DNA from 3 places in the Methylobacterium sp. 142-1Y genome. Region 1 is predicted to be linked to each of the others. Evidence: riboswitches for the same ligand, from Rfam matches in the RefSeq annotation. Region 1 holds a riboswitch; each other region holds the start of a gene.
What was found. A riboswitch is a leader RNA that binds a small molecule or an ion and turns the genes downstream of it on or off. The one in region 1 is predicted to bind thiamine pyrophosphate.
Positions count from the first base shown of each region.

Region 2: it holds a riboswitch for thiamine pyrophosphate, as region 1 does, so the genes downstream of both, AC3AOF_RS00475 (LuxE/PaaK family acyltransferase) here and thiO (glycine oxidase ThiO) in region 1, are expected to answer to the same signal.
Region 3: it holds a riboswitch for thiamine pyrophosphate, as region 1 does, so the genes downstream of both, thiC (phosphomethylpyrimidine synthase ThiC) here and thiO (glycine oxidase ThiO) in region 1, are expected to answer to the same signal.

Region 1 is NZ_CM173224.1:950,163-955,543, reverse strand. Features, by position in the region: gene rpoD (RNA polymerase sigma factor RpoD) at 1-181, shown strand, start outside; gene AC3AOF_RS04490 (DUF2798 domain-containing protein) at 239-487, opposite strand; gene AC3AOF_RS04485 (adenylate/guanylate cyclase domain-containing protein) at 742-1,989, shown strand; TPP riboswitch at 2,031-2,164, shown strand; gene thiO (glycine oxidase ThiO) at 2,230-3,426, shown strand; gene thiS (sulfur carrier protein ThiS) at 3,423-3,635, shown strand; gene AC3AOF_RS04470 (GIY-YIG nuclease family protein) at 3,878-4,279, shown strand; gene thiG (thiazole synthase) at 4,321-5,100, shown strand; gene AC3AOF_RS04460 (thiamine phosphate synthase) at 5,097-5,381, shown strand, end outside.
Region 2 is NZ_CM173224.1:90,909-96,289, reverse strand. Features, by position in the region: gene AC3AOF_RS00490 (amidohydrolase family protein) at 1-457, shown strand, start outside; gene AC3AOF_RS00485 (CobW family GTP-binding protein) at 454-1,482, shown strand; gene AC3AOF_RS00480 (AmpG family muropeptide MFS transporter) at 1,703-3,034, shown strand; TPP riboswitch at 3,140-3,237, shown strand; gene AC3AOF_RS00475 (LuxE/PaaK family acyltransferase) at 3,337-4,413, shown strand; gene AC3AOF_RS00470 (acyl-CoA reductase) at 4,410-5,381, shown strand, end outside.
Region 3 is NZ_CM173224.1:1,489,219-1,494,599, forward strand. Features, by position in the region: gene AC3AOF_RS06955 (methyl-accepting chemotaxis protein) at 1-171, opposite strand, end outside; gene AC3AOF_RS06960 (hypothetical protein) at 168-509, opposite strand; gene AC3AOF_RS06965 (acyltransferase family protein) at 738-1,889, opposite strand; gene AC3AOF_RS06970 (restriction endonuclease) at 2,018-2,392, opposite strand; TPP riboswitch at 2,544-2,655, shown strand; gene thiC (phosphomethylpyrimidine synthase ThiC) at 2,714-4,594, shown strand; gene AC3AOF_RS06980 (ATP-binding protein) at 4,607-5,381, shown strand, end outside.

The sequences.
Region 1 (5,381 bases):
CGAGGAGCGCGTGCTGCGCATGCGCTTCGGCATCGGCATGAACACCGACCACACCCTGGAGGAGGTCGGCCAGCAATTCTCGGTGACCCGCGAGCGCATCCGCCAGATCGAGGCCAAGGCCCTGCGCAAGCTCAAGCATCCGAGCCGGTCGCGGAAGCTGCGGAGCTTCCTCGACAACTGAAGGCCCGATGATCGATCGAGGAAGGCCCGGGAGGCGACCGCCCCCGGGCCTTCTTCGTTACGGCGCCACGAGCCGCGCCACGGCGCGCCGCACCAGCGGCAGCACGAGCAGCAGGGTCGGGAAGGCGACGAGCCAGGAGACGCCCCAGGCCCGCGGCCAATGCCACAAGGCGTCGGGGGTCGGCCCGAGGCTGAGCAACGTCGCGATTGCCGAGACGATACACGTCATCATCACCGACAGCAGCAGGGCGGTGAGGAGCGGCGCGGCGGAGGCCGGCAAGCGGCGCGGAGCGGGAAAGGACAGCATGGCACGTCTTTCGGAACGGGCGATCGGCCCGGACGAGGCATTGCGCACCCGCCCGGCGAAAAACCGCCCGGGGAGTGCGTTGCCTGACGTGAGACGCTTACGGCCTGCCGGGATGGAGCCCGGCGACGACATCAGCCTTAGCAGGCGCGAAGTCGAGTGCCAAGGTCGAGTGCCAATCCGGCGGGCCGGTCGACCGCTGCCAAGCCTTACTCTCAAGCCTTGCCCTGGCAGGGCGCAGAGCCCATGTCAGAGCCATGTCCGACCAGCCTCGCCCCGCCCCCGCTCCGATGCCCACGGCCGCGGCGGACGGGTCGGAGGCGAGCGACATCCCGATCGGCCTGTTCCGCGATTGCGTGGCCCTGCGCGACTGGCTGCTCAGCGAAGGCGCGCGGCTGCCGGAATCCGGCGATCTCCTCGCCGGCATGGCCGAGCGGCTGAACGCGCTCGGCGTGCCGGTCGACCGGGCCACCACCGCCATCGACGCGCTGCACTCGGACTATTCCGGCGTCGGCCGGTTCTGGACCCGGGAGGACGGCGTCAGCTTCCGCCTCTTCCCGCACGGCGAGGTCACCGAGCAGGCGCTCGCCCGCAGCCCCTTCGCCCATGTCTACGGCACCGGCGAGTGGCTGATCCTCGACCTGCGCGAGACGCCGGACGACCGTTACAGCATCATCCCCGAACTCAAGGCGGCGGGCTACACCCATTACATCACCGTGCCGCTGTTCTTCACCAACGGGACCAAGAACGGCGTCACCTTCGCGACCCGGGATCCGCGCGGCTTCGGCGACGACGACCTGGCGATCATGCGATTCATCATCCCGACCCTGTCGGCGGTGATGGAGATGCGCGGCCTCAACGCCCGGCTCGACCACGTGCTGCGGGTCTATGTCGGCGACGGGCCGCACCAGGCGATCCTGGCCGGCTTCATCCGCCGCGGCCAGGTCGAGCGGATCCGCTCGGCGATCCTGTTTGCCGACATGCGCGGCTACACCCACCTCACCGACGCGCTCACCCCCGAGGCCTCGGTGGAATTGCTGAACACCTATTTCGACTGCCTCGTCCCGCCGATCGAGAGCGAGGGCGGCGAGGTGCTGAAATACATGGGCGACGGGCTTCTCGCGATCTTTCGCGAGAGCGGCGACGATCTCGGCGGCGCGGCGCAAGGCGCGCTCTCGGCCGCGCAAGCCGCACTCCGCCGGGTCGAGGAGGCCAACCGCGCCGGGCGCTTCCCGACCCGCATCGAGATCGGCATCGCGCTCCACCACGGCGAGGCGGCCTACGGCAATGTCGGCTCCGGCGCGCGGCTCGACTTCACGGTGATCGGCCGCGACGTGAACCTCGCCAGCCGGCTTGCCAAGCTCAACAAGGTCCTGTCCGAACCGCTCCTGATGTCGAAGCCCTTCGTCGACTTCCTGTGGGGCGATCCGGAACTCCTCGGCACCCACCCCCTCGACGGCATCGCCGAGGAGATGGCGATCTATCGTCCGGGGAAAGGGGCCTGACCGAAGGCGGTTGACGAACACGAGCCGGCTCGCCACATTCCGGCCGTTCCAGGGAGATCCCCGGCAAGGGGCTGAGACACCGCTGGACCTGTGGCCCCTCTGGCCCGGTCGGCGCGGAAATCCTTCGAACCTGATCCGGCTCATACCGGCGTAGGGATTGGACAGGTCCGTCAGGACCGCGCGCGCATCATCCGGCAATCGGGCGCCGTCCACTCTCTTCGGGCCACCGTGGAGACGAGGGTGCACGCGCAGACGATCGGACGGCGAGGCGGATCGTCCGAGACCCAAGACATCGACCGGCTGCCGGACCGCGCGGACGTGGCGGTGATCGGCGCCGGGCTGATCGGCCTGTCGATCGCGTGGCGTCTGGCGTGTGCCGGTCTCGCCGTCGCGGTGATCGAGCGGGGCAGGGCTGGCGACGGCGCCAGCCTCGCGGCCACCGGTATGCTGGCGGCCGCGGCCGAGCACGAGCCGGGCGGCGAGATCCTGTCGCCGCTCTGCCTCGAGAGCCAGCGCCTCTGGCATCCCTTTCGCGATGAGCTGGAAGCCGAATCCGGCCTGACCATCGATTACCGCCGCGAGGGCACCCTCGTCATCGCGCTGGGCCGCGACGAGGTCGAGCGCTTGCGCTTCCGCCACGACCTGCAGCGCCGCGACCACCTCGCCGTCGAGTGGTTGTCCGGACCGGCGGTGCGCACCCGCGAGCCGGGCCTGCGCCCCACCGTCACCGCCGGCCTGTTCTGTCCCGACGACCACCAGGTCGATCCCGCCCGGGTGATGGCCGCCTTGCGCCAGGCGTTTCGCAGAGCCGGCGGCCGGCTGATCGAGGAGACCGCCGTCACCGCGCTCGCCCGCGAGGCCGGCCGGGTCACCGGCATCGAGACGAAAGCGGGTTCCCTGCGCGCCGGTACCGTCGTGCTCGCCTCCGGCGCCTGGGCCGGGGAGGGGAGCCTGGTGCCGGATCTCGCGCTCCCGGTGCGCCCGCTCAAGGGTCAGTCGATGGCGCTCCAGATGACGCCGCGCAGCGGCTCCCTCGCGCATGTGGTCTGGACCGAGCAGGTCCACATGGCGCCGAAGGGCGACGGTTCGCTCATCGTCGGCGCCACCGTGGAGGAGACCGGTTTCGACCCGCACCTCACCGCCGGTGGTGTCTTCGCCCTGCTGGAGGGCGCCCGCCGTGCCTTGCCGGGGGTGGAGGAGATGCAGGTTTCAGGCATCTGGAGCGGCTTTCGCCCGACCTCCGACGACGACGCCCCGATCCTCGGCGAGGCCCTGCCCGGCCTGGTGCTCGCTGCCGGCCACCACCGTAACGGCTACCTCCTGGCGCCTGTCACTGCCGAGGCCGTCTCCACCCTGATCCTGCGCGGCGAGACGCTGCCGGTGGCCGCTCCCTTCGGCCTCGCCCGGTTCGCGCGTGCTTCCGGAGTCCCAGCATGAAGCTCCTCGTGAACGGCGAGCCCCGCGACAGCGAGGCCGCCACCCTCGACGCCCTCTGGCGCGCGGAGACCGCCGATCTCGACCTGCCTGGCCCCCAGGGCTTCGCCATCGCGCTGAACGGCGCGGTGGTGCGCCAGCGCGACTGGGCGGGCACGGCGCTCTCGGAGAACGATCGCGTCGAGATCGTGCGCGCCATGCAGGGCGGGTAGTGAGTGTGAGGTCGTTCGATGGGGTTGCGCGATACCACCGACTTTTCCTTCATCCCACCCACGAACCTCATCCTGAGGTGTCAGTCGATCGAAGATCGACTGACCTCGAAGGAGGGCTCCAGCGATCGCTGCGATCCCTGGAGCCCTCCTTCGAGGCTCACTTCGTTCGCACCTCAGGATGAGGTTGTGTGTTGGATTGCAGGTATCCCTTGAAACGGATCAGTCGGCGGAGACCATTCTTCATGAACGCCTTCGTCTACATGCTTCGATGCGCCGACGGCAGCTACTACGTCGGCTCGGCACGCGGTGAGACCCTCGACAAGCGTCTCGGCGAGCACCAGGACGGCACCTATCCCGGTTATACGCGCGAGCGCCGACCCGTGACACTCGTCTATGCCGAAATGTTCGAGCGCATCACGGACGCGATCGCGATGGAGCGGCGAGTCAAAGGCTGGGGACGTGCAAAGAAGGAAGCACTGATCCGAAGTGATTGGGGTCGCCTCAAGCATCTGTCCAGACGGCATTGCGTGCAGGAGAAGCTCATTCGCGAAAATAGTGATGTGCGGGGCTTCTCGACAGAACTCGAAAATGTTGTCGAATCCAAATCGCGACCTCAGGATGAGGTCGCGGGTGGGAATCGGTGAAGCGACGGAACTAACTTTTTCAGACACGCTGAGGAATTTCCATGACCGACACCCCCGACGATCCCTTCGTCATCGCCGGCACGACCCTGTCCTCCCGCCTCCTCATCGGCACCGCCGGCTATCCGACGCAGGCCATCATGAGCGAGGCGGTGCGGGCGAGCGCGGCCGAGGTGGTGACGGTCTCGATCCGCCGCATCTCGCTCCACGGCCACGGCTCCGACACCGTGGCGCGTCTCAAAGGGGCGCGCTTCCTGCCCAACACCGCCGGCTGCGAGACCGCCCGCGATGCCGTGATGACGGCGGAACTCGCCCGCGAGGCGCTCGGCACCAGCTGGATCAAGGTCGAGGTGATCGGCGACCGCGAGACGCTCTATCCCGACGTCGTCGAGACGATCGAGGCCACCCGCCAGCTGGTCGAATCCGGCTTCACGGTGCTGCCCTATTGCAACGACGACCCGGTCGTGTGCAGCCGGCTCGCCGATCTCGGCGCCGCCGCCGTGATGCCGATGGGCTCGCTCATCGGTTCCGGGATGGGGGTCGCCAATCCGGCCAATCTCGAACTGATCTGCCGCCGCTCGCCCGTGCCGGTGATCGTCGATGCCGGTATCGGCACCGCCTCGGACGCGGTGATCGCGATGGAACTCGGGGCTGCCGCGGTGCTCCTCAACACCGCCGTCGCCAAGGCCGACGATCCGGTGCGGATGGCCCGCGCCATGCGCCATGCCGTCGAAGCCGGTCGCCTCGCGCATCTCGCCGGCCGCATCCCGCGTCGCGCCCGGGCCGAGCCGTCGAGCCCGCAGCTCGGCCTCGTCGGCTCGTGAGCCTGCCCGCGCGCCTGCTGATCGTCACCGACCGGCACGGCTGCCCCGAGCCCATGGAGACCCGCGTCGCCGCCTGCCTCATCGCGGGCGCCCGCTGGATCTGGCTGCGCGATCGCGACCTGCCTGCTCCGGAGCGCGCGACCCTGGCCGAGACCCTGGCCGGCCAGGTGGCGCGGGTGGGTGGGGCGCTGACGATCGGGCGCGACGTGGAACTGGCGGCGCGCGTGGGTGCGGCAGGCATCCAGCTCGGCGAGGCCGCCGCCGTGGCGCCGGCTCGCGCC
Region 2 (5,381 bases), 860 kb from region 1:
CAACGAGTACAAGAACCGCGGCGGCCGGGTCTGCGCCGGGTCGGATTCGGGCTTCATCTACCAGATCTTCGGCTTCGGCTACATCCGCGAGCTGGAGCTGTTGCAGGAGGCGGGCTTCCATCCGCTGGAAGTGGTGCGCGCCGCGACCTCGCAGGGAGCCGCCCTGTGCGGGCTCGAGGACGAGATCGGCACCGTCGAGGTCGGCAAGCGCGCCGACCTGCTGGTCCACGACCACAACCCGCTCACCGACTTCAAGCTGCTCTACGGCACCGGGGCTTTGCGCCTCGACGAGGCGACCAACGGCGCCACCTGGCATCGCGGCCTCACGTACACGATCAAGGACGGGGTGATCTACGACACCGCCGAACTGCTCGCCGACGTGCGCGATCTCGTGAAGGCGACCTGGGACGAAGCGGTGCCGGCGAAGTATGCACGCCAGGATCAGGCGGCACCGTGAGCGACGTCCTCGACTTCGTGGTGCTGACCGGCTTCCTCGGCTCCGGCAAGACGACGCTCCTGCGCGATTATCTCGGCCTCCCGGAGGCTGCCGACACCGCGATCATCGTCAACGAGGCCGGCGAGATCGGCCTCGACGGGCTGATCCTGCGCGAGAGCGGGGGTGATGTCCCGATGACCATGCTGGCGAATGGCTGCGTCTGCTGCCAGATGACCAGCGACCTCGCCCGCACCGTCGAGGCCTTGCTCGCCGCCGAGCGGCCGGAGGCCTCGGGGCCGCTGCGCCGCATCGTGCTGGAGACGAGCGGCCTGTCGAAGCCCGGCCCGGTCCTGCGCCAGCTGGCGAGCCTCGCCGGGTTCCCGATGCGGGTCTCGGTCGTCGCCACCTACGATGCGCTGCGCGGGCCCGAAACCTCGGCCTTCGAGGAGGCGGCGGCGCAATGGGCCGCCGCCCATCGCATCGTGCTCACCAAAGTCGACGCCGCGCCGCCGGACCGCCTCGAACGGGCCCGGGCGGAGATCGCCGCGATCAACCCGCTCGCCGAGACGATCGCCGATCCGGACCGCGCGAGGGCGGTCGCGGCCGCCTTCGCGCCGCTCCCCGGTGCCGGCCTCGATCCGGCCCTGCTGGCGCCTGAATCCGGCAGCGCCCATCCCCGCGTCGCGGTCTGGCTCGCCCGGCCCCTGCGCCCCCTCCCCTACGACGACCTGGCGGCCTGGCTCGACAACCTCGCGGGCCATCTCGGCGAGCGGCTGCTGCGCCTCAAGGGCCTGGTGGGGATCGTCGAATCGGACCGCCCGCTGCTGGTCGAGAGCGTCGGCACGCTGTTCTCGCGCCCGCGCCCCTTCGGCCGGCCGGCCGAGGAGGCGGCGGCGTTCGTGGTGGTGATCGCCCGCGACCTGGCGGCGGGGGAGCTCGACAGCGTGGCGCCCGAGGGCCTGTTCCGCTTCGCGCCGCGGGTGGCGGAGAGCCCGTTCGCGCGGGTGGGGGCCGGTGTTCCGCGGGCGGAGGCGGTGCGGGGGTGAAGCGTCTCGGATGACCCTGTTCCGCACCCGCGGAACGGCCGTCATACGGTTTCCGGCTAATCGCTTCGCGATGCGGAAACCGGCTCCGCTCAGGCGCCGCGCGGGCTGGTGATACTGTTTCCGGAAGGGATCTTCCGGAAACAGTATCACACGGGCCGGTTATGGCAGGATGCCCCGACCTGAGCCGTAACGCCGCCCTCCCGCGAGAGCCCGATCGAGCATGACAGCACCGGCCGCCGCCTCTCCCGACAGCCCGCCCCGCGGCGCGGAGCCGTTCTGGTCGGCCCTGTTCACCGACCGGCGGATCGCGCCGGCCCTCGGGCTCGGCTTCACCTCCGGCCTCCCTTTCCTGCTCGTCTACGGGACGCAGGCCGCGTGGCTGTCGGATAGCGGCATCTCGATCGCCACGATCGGGCTGCTCAGCGAGATGACGCTGGCCTACAAGTTCAAGTTCCTGTGGGCCCCGTTCCTCGACCGCACCGACCCGCCGCTGCTCGGGGCCCTGCTCGGCCGGCGGCGCGGCTGGATCGTCGCGGCGCAGCTCGGCGTCATGCTGATGCTCGCCGGGATCGCCTTCGGGGATCCCGCGCACTGGCTCGCCTGGACGATCGCGTTCTCGGTGGCCTTGGGCTTTGCCGGCGCGACCCTCGACCTCGTCATCGACGGCTGGCGCATCACCAGCGTGCGGCCGCCCGAGAAGCAGGCCGTGCTGTCGTCCTGGACCGAGATCGGCTGGCGGATCGGCAATCTCGCGGCAGGCGCCGGCGCGCTGCTGCTGGCCGACCGGATCGGCTGGCGCGGGGCCTACCTCGCCATGGGAGCCCTGATGCTGGTCGGCATGGCGGCGGCCGTCCTCGCGCCCGAGCCGCCCTCCGACCAGGTGCCCCACGCGCCCCGCGCCGGCCTCCTCGACACGATCTGGGAGCCGATCGCCGACCTCCTGCGCCGCCTCGGCCCGATGGCGCCGGCGATCCTGCTGCTCGTGGCGGGCTTTCGCATGCCGGGCTACATCGCGACCGCGATGGCGGTGCCGCTGTTCAAGCACCAGGGCTTCACCAACACCGACATCGCCACCGTCACCAAGCTGTTCGGCTTCTGGATCGGGCTCGGCGGCACCTTCCTGGCCGGGGCCCTGATCCCGCGGATCGGCATGCTGACGAGCCTCCTCGTCGGCACCATCGCCGCCTCGGCCTCGCACTTGAGCCTCGCCTACCTGGCGGCGCATGGCGGCGACGGCGGCCGGGCCTTCTGGACCTTCGCGGTCACCGTCGGCATCGACGGCTTCGCCTATGCCTTCGCGTCGGTGGTGCTCATCACCTACATGTCGACGCTCGCCTCGACCCGGCACGCGGCGAGCCAGTTCGGGCTCCTGACCTCGCTCTGCGCCTTTCCGGGCAGCGTGCTGGCGGGATTTTCCGGCTTCATCGTCGAGCGGACGGGGTTTCCCTGGTTCTTCGTCCTGACCTCGCTCATCGGCGTGCCAGTGGCTTTGCTCGCCGTCTATGTCTGGGCCAAGGTCGGGATCTCCGACGAGGCGCCGGCGACGACCTGACCGGTCCGGGGGTCGAGCGGTACCGGGCGATCCCTCGCGCCGGACGAAGGACCGGCGCGCCCTGCTTGACACGTAGCCCCACTCCCCCCACTCTCCCCGGCTCCCAGGGGAGCCTCGCGAGGAGGCTGAGATTCCGCCGGTCCGGTTCGTCCGGGCGCCGCGGTGACCCTATGAACCTGATCCGGGTCATGCCGGCGTAGGGATGCGGGACCGGCGCGGCGCAAAGGCCGAACCTGCCGTCTTTTCGCGCATGATCTCCGCTCGGTCTGGCCCTCGCCCGGGATGGGCGCGAGGTGGCCGTGATGTCGCAAGCGGAGATCGTCGAGGCCCTGCTCGACTTCATCGGACGGCCGGGCGCGAGCGAGGCGGAGTTCGAGGCGCTGGCGTTGCGGCTCTTCGCCTACCAGTTCGCCCACAACGCGCCCTATCGCCGCTTCACGCAGCAGCGCGGGCGCACGCCGCTCACCGTGCGGCGCTGGCGCGACATCCCGGCGGTACCGATCAAGGCGTTCAAGGACCTGACCCTGAGCTGCTCCCCGCCGGACGCGGCCGAGCGGGTGTTCATGACGAGCGGCACGACCGGGAGCGGACGCGGCCGCAGCTACCACCCGACGCTCGCGGTCTACGACGCCTCGATGCTGGCGGGCTTCGCCGCCCGGATCATGCGCGGGCGAGACACGATTCGGATGGGCATCCTGTTTCCGGACGAGGCGGCTTTGCCCAATTCGTCGCTGGCCCATTATCTCGCGCTGGCGAAGGACCGGTTCGGCACGGCGGACAGCGCGGTCTTCGTCGGTCCCGCGGGGCTCGACCTCGATGCGCTGCTGGCGGCGCTGGCGGAGGCCGAGGCCTCGGGCGAGCCCTATGCCCTGCTCGGCGCCACCTATGCCTTCGTGCCGGTGATGGATGCGCTCAAGGAGCGTGGCCGCCGCTTCGCCCTGCCGCCGGGGAGTTTCTTGTTCGATACCGGCGGCTTCAAGGGCCAGTCGCGGGAGATCGAGCCGGATGCCTTCTATGACGGGCTGTCGGCGGCTTTCGGCGTGCCGCGCGAAGCCTGCCTCAACATGTACGGCATGACAGAGCTGAGCACCCAGTTCTACGACGACGGCAACGCGACCTGCCCGCCGGTGAAGTCCGGCCCGCACTGGATCCGCAGCCGCGTCGTCGATCCGCTCACCGGCATCGACGTCCCTGAGGGCGAGACCGGCGTGCTGGTCCACCACGACCTCGCCCATTTCAACTCCGTCTCGGCGATCCTGACCGAGGATGCCGGGGTGATCGTGCCCGGCGGCTTCCGGCTGCTCGGCCGGGTCGAGGGCTCGGCGTCGCGCGGCTGCTCGGTCGCGGTGGCCGAATTCCTGGCCGCCGCGCAGGGATGAGCACGATCGAGGAAGCCGGGTACCTGCCGGGGCTCAGTCCCGAGGCGATCGGCCGGCGCATCGTCCAGCACCGGGCCTGGGGCGAAACCGTCGCGGTGGCGCTGCCGGAGCTGACCGAGGATCAGGCCGAGACCCTGTGCGCCCATGTCCGCGCCCGCGCCCGCGAGACCTTGCGGCGGATGGAGACCGCCCGGATCGTCGCGGCCATCGACCGGGCGAGCGCCTGCCTGCTCGACCGCGCGCATCCTTTGCGCCGCAAGGCCGAGGCGCTGCTGCCGGTCGTCACCGGCTACGACCGCGAGACGGTGCGGCTCGGGCTGACGAGCTACCTGAAGACCTTCCGGCGGCCGCAATTGCTGCGTTTCCTCGCGGAGGATTTCTCCAATCCGGCCGTGCTCGACGGGTTCCAGCCGGCGGTGAAGGGCGGGCTGGTGCGGGCACGGGGGCCGGACCTGCTGCTCCATGTCTGGGCCGGCAACGTCCCGGCCCTGCCGCTGTGGAGTCTCGTCTCGGGGTTGCTGGTCAAGGCCGGCACGGTCGGCAAGCTCGCCTCCGCCGAGCCGCTGACCGCCGGCTGGTTCGCGCAAGCGATCGCCGAGGCCGACCCGGACCTCGGCGAGTGCCTGGCGATCACCTGGTGGAAGGGTGGCGAAGGCGGGCCCGAGGCGACGTTCCTCGCGCAGGCCGACTGCGTCATGGCCTATGGCGGCAACGACACCCTGGCGGCGCTCCGCGCCAAGGTGCCGGTCACCGCCCGGTTCCTGCCGCATGGCCACCGCATCGGCTTTGCCATGATCGCCCGGGAGGCCCTGGACAGCCGCCGCGCCGGCCCGCTCGCCCGCCTCGCCGCCCACGATATCGTCCGCTACGAGCAGCAGGGCTGCTACGCGCCGCAGATGCTGTTCGTCGAGCGCGGTGGCGCGACCGCGCCGGACGAGTTCGCCCGCCACCTCGCCCACGAACTCGCC
Region 3 (5,381 bases), 540 kb from region 1:
CCACGACAGGGTGGCGAGGGTGGCAAGCAGGGTCGCGGCGCCGGCCGGCGCCAGCGTACCACCCTCGCCGGGCAGGAGCGGTATCACCGCCGCGACCGGGACGTGGGCCCAGAGCAGGCCGATCAGGATGCGGGCGTAGGAACGGCGGAGATCGTCGGCGTCGGTCATCATCGGGCAGCGCTCGGTGACGGAGAAGAAGCGTCTTGTGGGTCAGGTCCCGGGCCGCAGCCGCCGGCGACGACCGGGTCGAGCACCAGCCACGCCCCGGCGCCGTAGAGGCGTCCGACGAAGCCCGCCTCGCTCGACCGCGCCACGACGAGGCCGGCCGCGCCCGTCCGCACCAGCACGCCGCCCGCCGCCGCCACGATGCCGGCCGCCTCGGCGATGCCGCTGCCGGGCCGGCCGAGCACGGCCACCGCCTCGGAGCGTGGCACGGCGACGACGAGGAGTGGCGCAAGCAGGAGCAGCAACAGGCCGGCGCCGTCCCGGAGGCGGAAACACGCTTCCATCTGGGTCCGCCCCGGTTCCATGACCTTGGCGGAATCTGTGCGGAAATCGCTGATGATCGGTAAAGACTTGCGACCATTGCGCCGCAGCCCGTCCGGCTAACCGTAAGTCAGGACGTGAGGGAAGACATGCCCTGCGCCCGCCGGGCTGTGAAACGGCGCCCCTTGCGGGAGCGCCGTCGCCGAGCCGAAGACTCGTGGAAGAAGACTCGTGAACGGAGATCCGCGGGATCAGGTCGCGCGAGCGGAGGCGAGGCCCGGTGCCGGGGTGGCGCGCTCCTCGCCGACGAGGTGGAAGGCGGCGGGCCGGCGGAACAGGAACCGGGCCGGGGTGTGGCGGACCAACCGCTCGATCCCGAGGGGCACGGCCACCGCGGTCGCGGTGACGAGGAGCGAGACGACCCCGACATCCGCGATGATCCCGCTCTTCACCAGCACCGTGCGCAACCCCGCCATCGGCAGGAAGAAGGCGAGGTAGATCACGATCGAGCGCTCGCCGCAGGCGCGCAGCATCGCCGTGACGGGGCCGCCGGCCCGGGTCAGCAGGGCGGCCGCGCTCACGATAGCGAGCGCGCCGGCGGCTCCCAGCACCAGGCTCACCCCCGGCAGGCCGGCCAGGTTCGGATGAGACGGGAAGCCGGTCGGCGTGAAGACCAGCGCCCCCTCGATCCCCGCCCAGGCGGCGAGGCCGACGAGCGCGAGGCCCGACCGCGCCCGCACCCAGTCGGCCAGCGCGAAGATGCGGGCCGCGAAGAGATAGCCGGCGACGAAGTAGACGAAGCGGGCGCAGAACTCGTCGATGAGGGTCGAGCCGGTATGGACCGGGGCCAGTTGCAGCAGGGCGGCGCCGATCAGCAGCACCGGGCCGGGCACCCCGCGCAGCAGCTTCACGGCGACCGAGAACACCGCCAGCAGGTAGATGAACCAGAGCGTCGAATAGGGTTCGATCAGGCCGTAGGCGAGATGGGCGAGGAACGCGCCCGGGCCCGCCCCCTCGGTGATCTGGCCGTACTTCACCGCCGATTGGAGCACCATCCACAGCAGGTAGAAATAGGCGAAGTGGACGATGCGCCGGTCGGAAAAGAGGCGCCAGTCGCGATCGACCACGCGGCCGACGAACAGGCCCGACAGAAGGAAGAAATCGGGAATCCGGAACGGTTTGGCGAATTCCACGACGTGGTGCATGAAACCCTCGCCCCCCATCGCCTCGCCGACCCCGAGGGTGGAGTGCATCATCACCACCAGGATGATGCAGATGCCCTTGGCGACGTCGACCCAGGCGAGGCGCCCCGTCTCCGGCGCGGCGTGCGGGCGGACCGGCGGGCGGACCGGATCGTCCGGCCGGACCGAGAGGGCGGGTTCGGTGTTGGGACGGGCGGACATCGGGCGTCTCCACGAGGACGGCCCCGAGGCTCGCAGGGAGACGTAAAGATCGGAGCCGGACCGGCCGGTCGAATCGCGCGAAGAATCGTCGGGATCGATTCACCCTGCTGACGAGGACCCGGCGTCTCTCAACGAAAGCTCCGCTTGGTCTCCCGCCGCGTCCGGGTCATCCGCGTCGCGGTGTGGAAATCGTCCGGCTTGCCGCGCACCCAGGCGAGGAAGCGGGCGATCTCCGGCTCGGCCCGCAGGCTCTCGACGTCGCTGAGGCGACGCGCCAGCTCGGCCTCGCTGTGGCGGGCATGGATCGCGGAGTGGCAGATCTGGTGCAGCTGCACCGTCTCGCCATGGGTGCCGCCCTTGAGCTTCGGCGTCAGGTGGTGCCGGCTCTGGCGGGCGCCGGGCGGGATCGGCCGCTCGCAGAGCGGGCAGATCACCGGGTTGCGGGCGCCCGGGCCGTGCGTGGAGGGATCGTCGTCGCGCCAGCGCCGGTCACGGCGTCCCAAGGCCAACTCCTGAAAGACGGGGAAGTCCCCCGTATCTGGGGCGCCGGCTGGGCGGGGTTCAAGGCCGCGCAACCGCCACCGCGGCCGCCGGGATGCCGCAGCGTTCCTTCAACCCGCGATTGACAAACCCCACCCGCCGCCGGACAGTGGTGCCGTTACCGAGGGGGGCCCCGCCGGCAGGGGCTGAGATTGGACGAGCGTGCGTCCTGACCCTTGAACCTGATCCGGTTCGTACCGGCGGAGGGACGGGAACCTGCCATGATCGACGTTGCCCGTGCGTCCTCGCGCCCCGAGGCCGGATCGTCTCCCCCGGAGAGATCCATGAACGCACCGATCCTCGCCAAAGATCTTCCAACGAGCGTCACCACCGGGCCGATCACCGGCTCGGCGAAGGTCTATGCGTCGCCCAGGGACCGCCCCGACTTGGCGGTGCCCTATCGCGAGATCGTCCTGACCGATCCGTGCGAGGCGCCCGTGCGGGTCTACGATCCCTCCGGGCCCTATACCGAGACGGGCGCCCGCATCGACCTGCAATCCGGCCTGCCCGAGATCCGCGCCCCCTGGATCGAGACGCGCGGCTATGCGGCGGTGGCGCCCCGGGCGGTGAAGCCCGAGGATAACGGCTTCGTGGCCGAGGACAGGCTGGTGGCGCCGTGCCCGGCCGCCCGCACGATCCGCCGGGGCGGCCCGGGCCAGAGGGTCACCCAGTACGAGTTCGCGCGGGCCGGGATCGTCACCGACGAGATGATCTACGTCGCCCATCGTGAAAACCTGTGCCGCGAGGCGATGCTGGCGCAGGCCGAGGGCGCGCTCGCCGACGGCGAGAGTTTCGGGGCGGCGATCCCGCCCTTCATCACGCCGGACTTCGTGCGCGACGAGGTGGCGCGCGGGCGGGCGATCATCCCGGCCAACATCAACCACACCGAACTCGAGCCGATGGCGATCGGCCGCAACTTCCTCGTCAAGATCAACGCCAATATCGGCAACTCGGCCGTCACCTCCTCGGCGGCCGACGAGGTCGAGAAGATGGTGTGGGCGATCCGCTGGGGCGCCGACACCGTCATGGACCTGTCGACGGGGCGCAACATCCACAACATCCGCGGCTGGATCCTGCGCAACGCGCCCGTGCCGATCGGCACGGTGCCGATCTACCAGGCGCTGGAGAAGGTCGGCGGCGACCCGCTCAAGCTCGACTGGGAGGTGTTCAAGGATACCCTGATCGAGCAGGCCGAGCAGGGGGTGGATTACTTCACCATCCATGCCGGCGTGCGCCTCGCCCATGTGCCGCTCACCGCGCGGCGGGTCACCGGCATCGTCTCGCGCGGCGGCTCGATCATGGCGCGCTGGTGCCTCGCCGGGCACCGGGAATCGTTCCTCTACGAGCGCTTCGAGGAGATCTGCGACATCTGCCGCGCGTACGACGTGTCGTTCTCCCTCGGCGACGGCCTGCGCCCGGGCTCGATCGCGGACGCCAACGACGCGGCGCAATTCGCCGAGCTGGAGACCCTGGGCGAACTGACCAAGATCGCCCATGCCAAGGGCTGCCAGGTGATGATCGAGGGCCCCGGCCACGTGCCGATGCACAAGATCAAGGTCAACATGGAGAAGCAGCTCGCCGAGTGCGGCGAGGCGCCGTTCTACACGCTCGGCCCGCTCACCACCGACGTGGCGCCGGGCTACGACCACATCACGTCCGGCATCGGCGCGGCGATGATCGGCTGGTACGGCACGGCGATGCTCTGCTACGTGACCCCCAAGGAGCATCTCGGCCTGCCGAACCGCGACGACGTGAAGACCGGCGTCATCACCTACAAGATCGCCGCCCATGCCGCCGACCTCGCCAAGGGCCACCCGGCGGCGCAACTCAGGGACGACGCCCTGTCGCGGGCCCGGTTCGACTTCCGCTGGGAGGATCAGTTCAACCTCTCCCTCGATCCGGACACGGCGCGCGCCTACCACGACGAGACTCTGCCGAAGGACGCCCACAAGGTCGCGCATTTCTGCTCGATGTGCGGCCCGAAATTCTGCTCGATGAAGATCACCCAGGATCTGCGCGCCGACGTGCTCGCCATGGAGGCCGCGGGCGAGGTGATCGCGAAAGCCACACCCTTGAGCGAAGCGGAGCGGGAAGCCGGCATGGCCCAAAAATCGGCGGAATTCCTGGGCGAGGGCGGGAGGCTGTACGTCGAAGCCGGCGAGTAAGGATCCTCCACGATGCCGATGCAGGCCCCCGCCACCCCGCCCGGGCCTGCCCCGTCCCCTGTCCCGGGAACTCGGCGTCCCGGCTCGATCGTGCGCCGCCTGGTCGTCTTCGGCCTCGGCCTGGCGGTGCCGATCCTGATCTTCGGCGGCGTGGTGCTGTGGCAGTTCGCCGGCGCCGCCCGCGGGCGCCTGGAATCGGAGGCGCTCGGCCGTGCCAGGATCGAGGCGGCGGCGGTCGACCGCGAGCTGGCGAGCCTCATCGCCACTCTCGAAGCCCTGAGCCTCTCCAACGCGCTCCAGCGCGGCGACGTGACGGCGTTCCGCGAGCAGGTGCAGGAACTCGCCCGCCGCAGCGGCCTGCCGACGATCCTGCGCGATCCCGACGGGCGGCGGCTGATCGATCTCGGCAGCGAACCGATCCCCGAACGGATCGACGCCGCGGACGCCGCGGCCCTCGGTGGCCGGCCGGCGGTCTCGGGCGTGATCGACGGACGCTTCCGGGTGACGGTGCCGGTGATGCGCCGGGGCGGCGAGGCGGTGCTCTATCTCCTGTCCTTTTCCCTGCCCACCTCGCGGCTGCGCGACGTGCTCGCCTCCGGCGGCGTGCCGAAGGACTGGGTGATGAGCGTGATCGACCGCGACCACCGGGTGCTGACCCGCACCCGGTTGCCGGAGCGGTTCACCGGCGCGCAGGCCCCCGACGAATTGCGCGCCGCCACCGGGCCGGAGGGCCACTGGCGCGGCAGCTCGCTCGAAGGCGAGCCGTTCTTCATCGCCTATGCGCGGG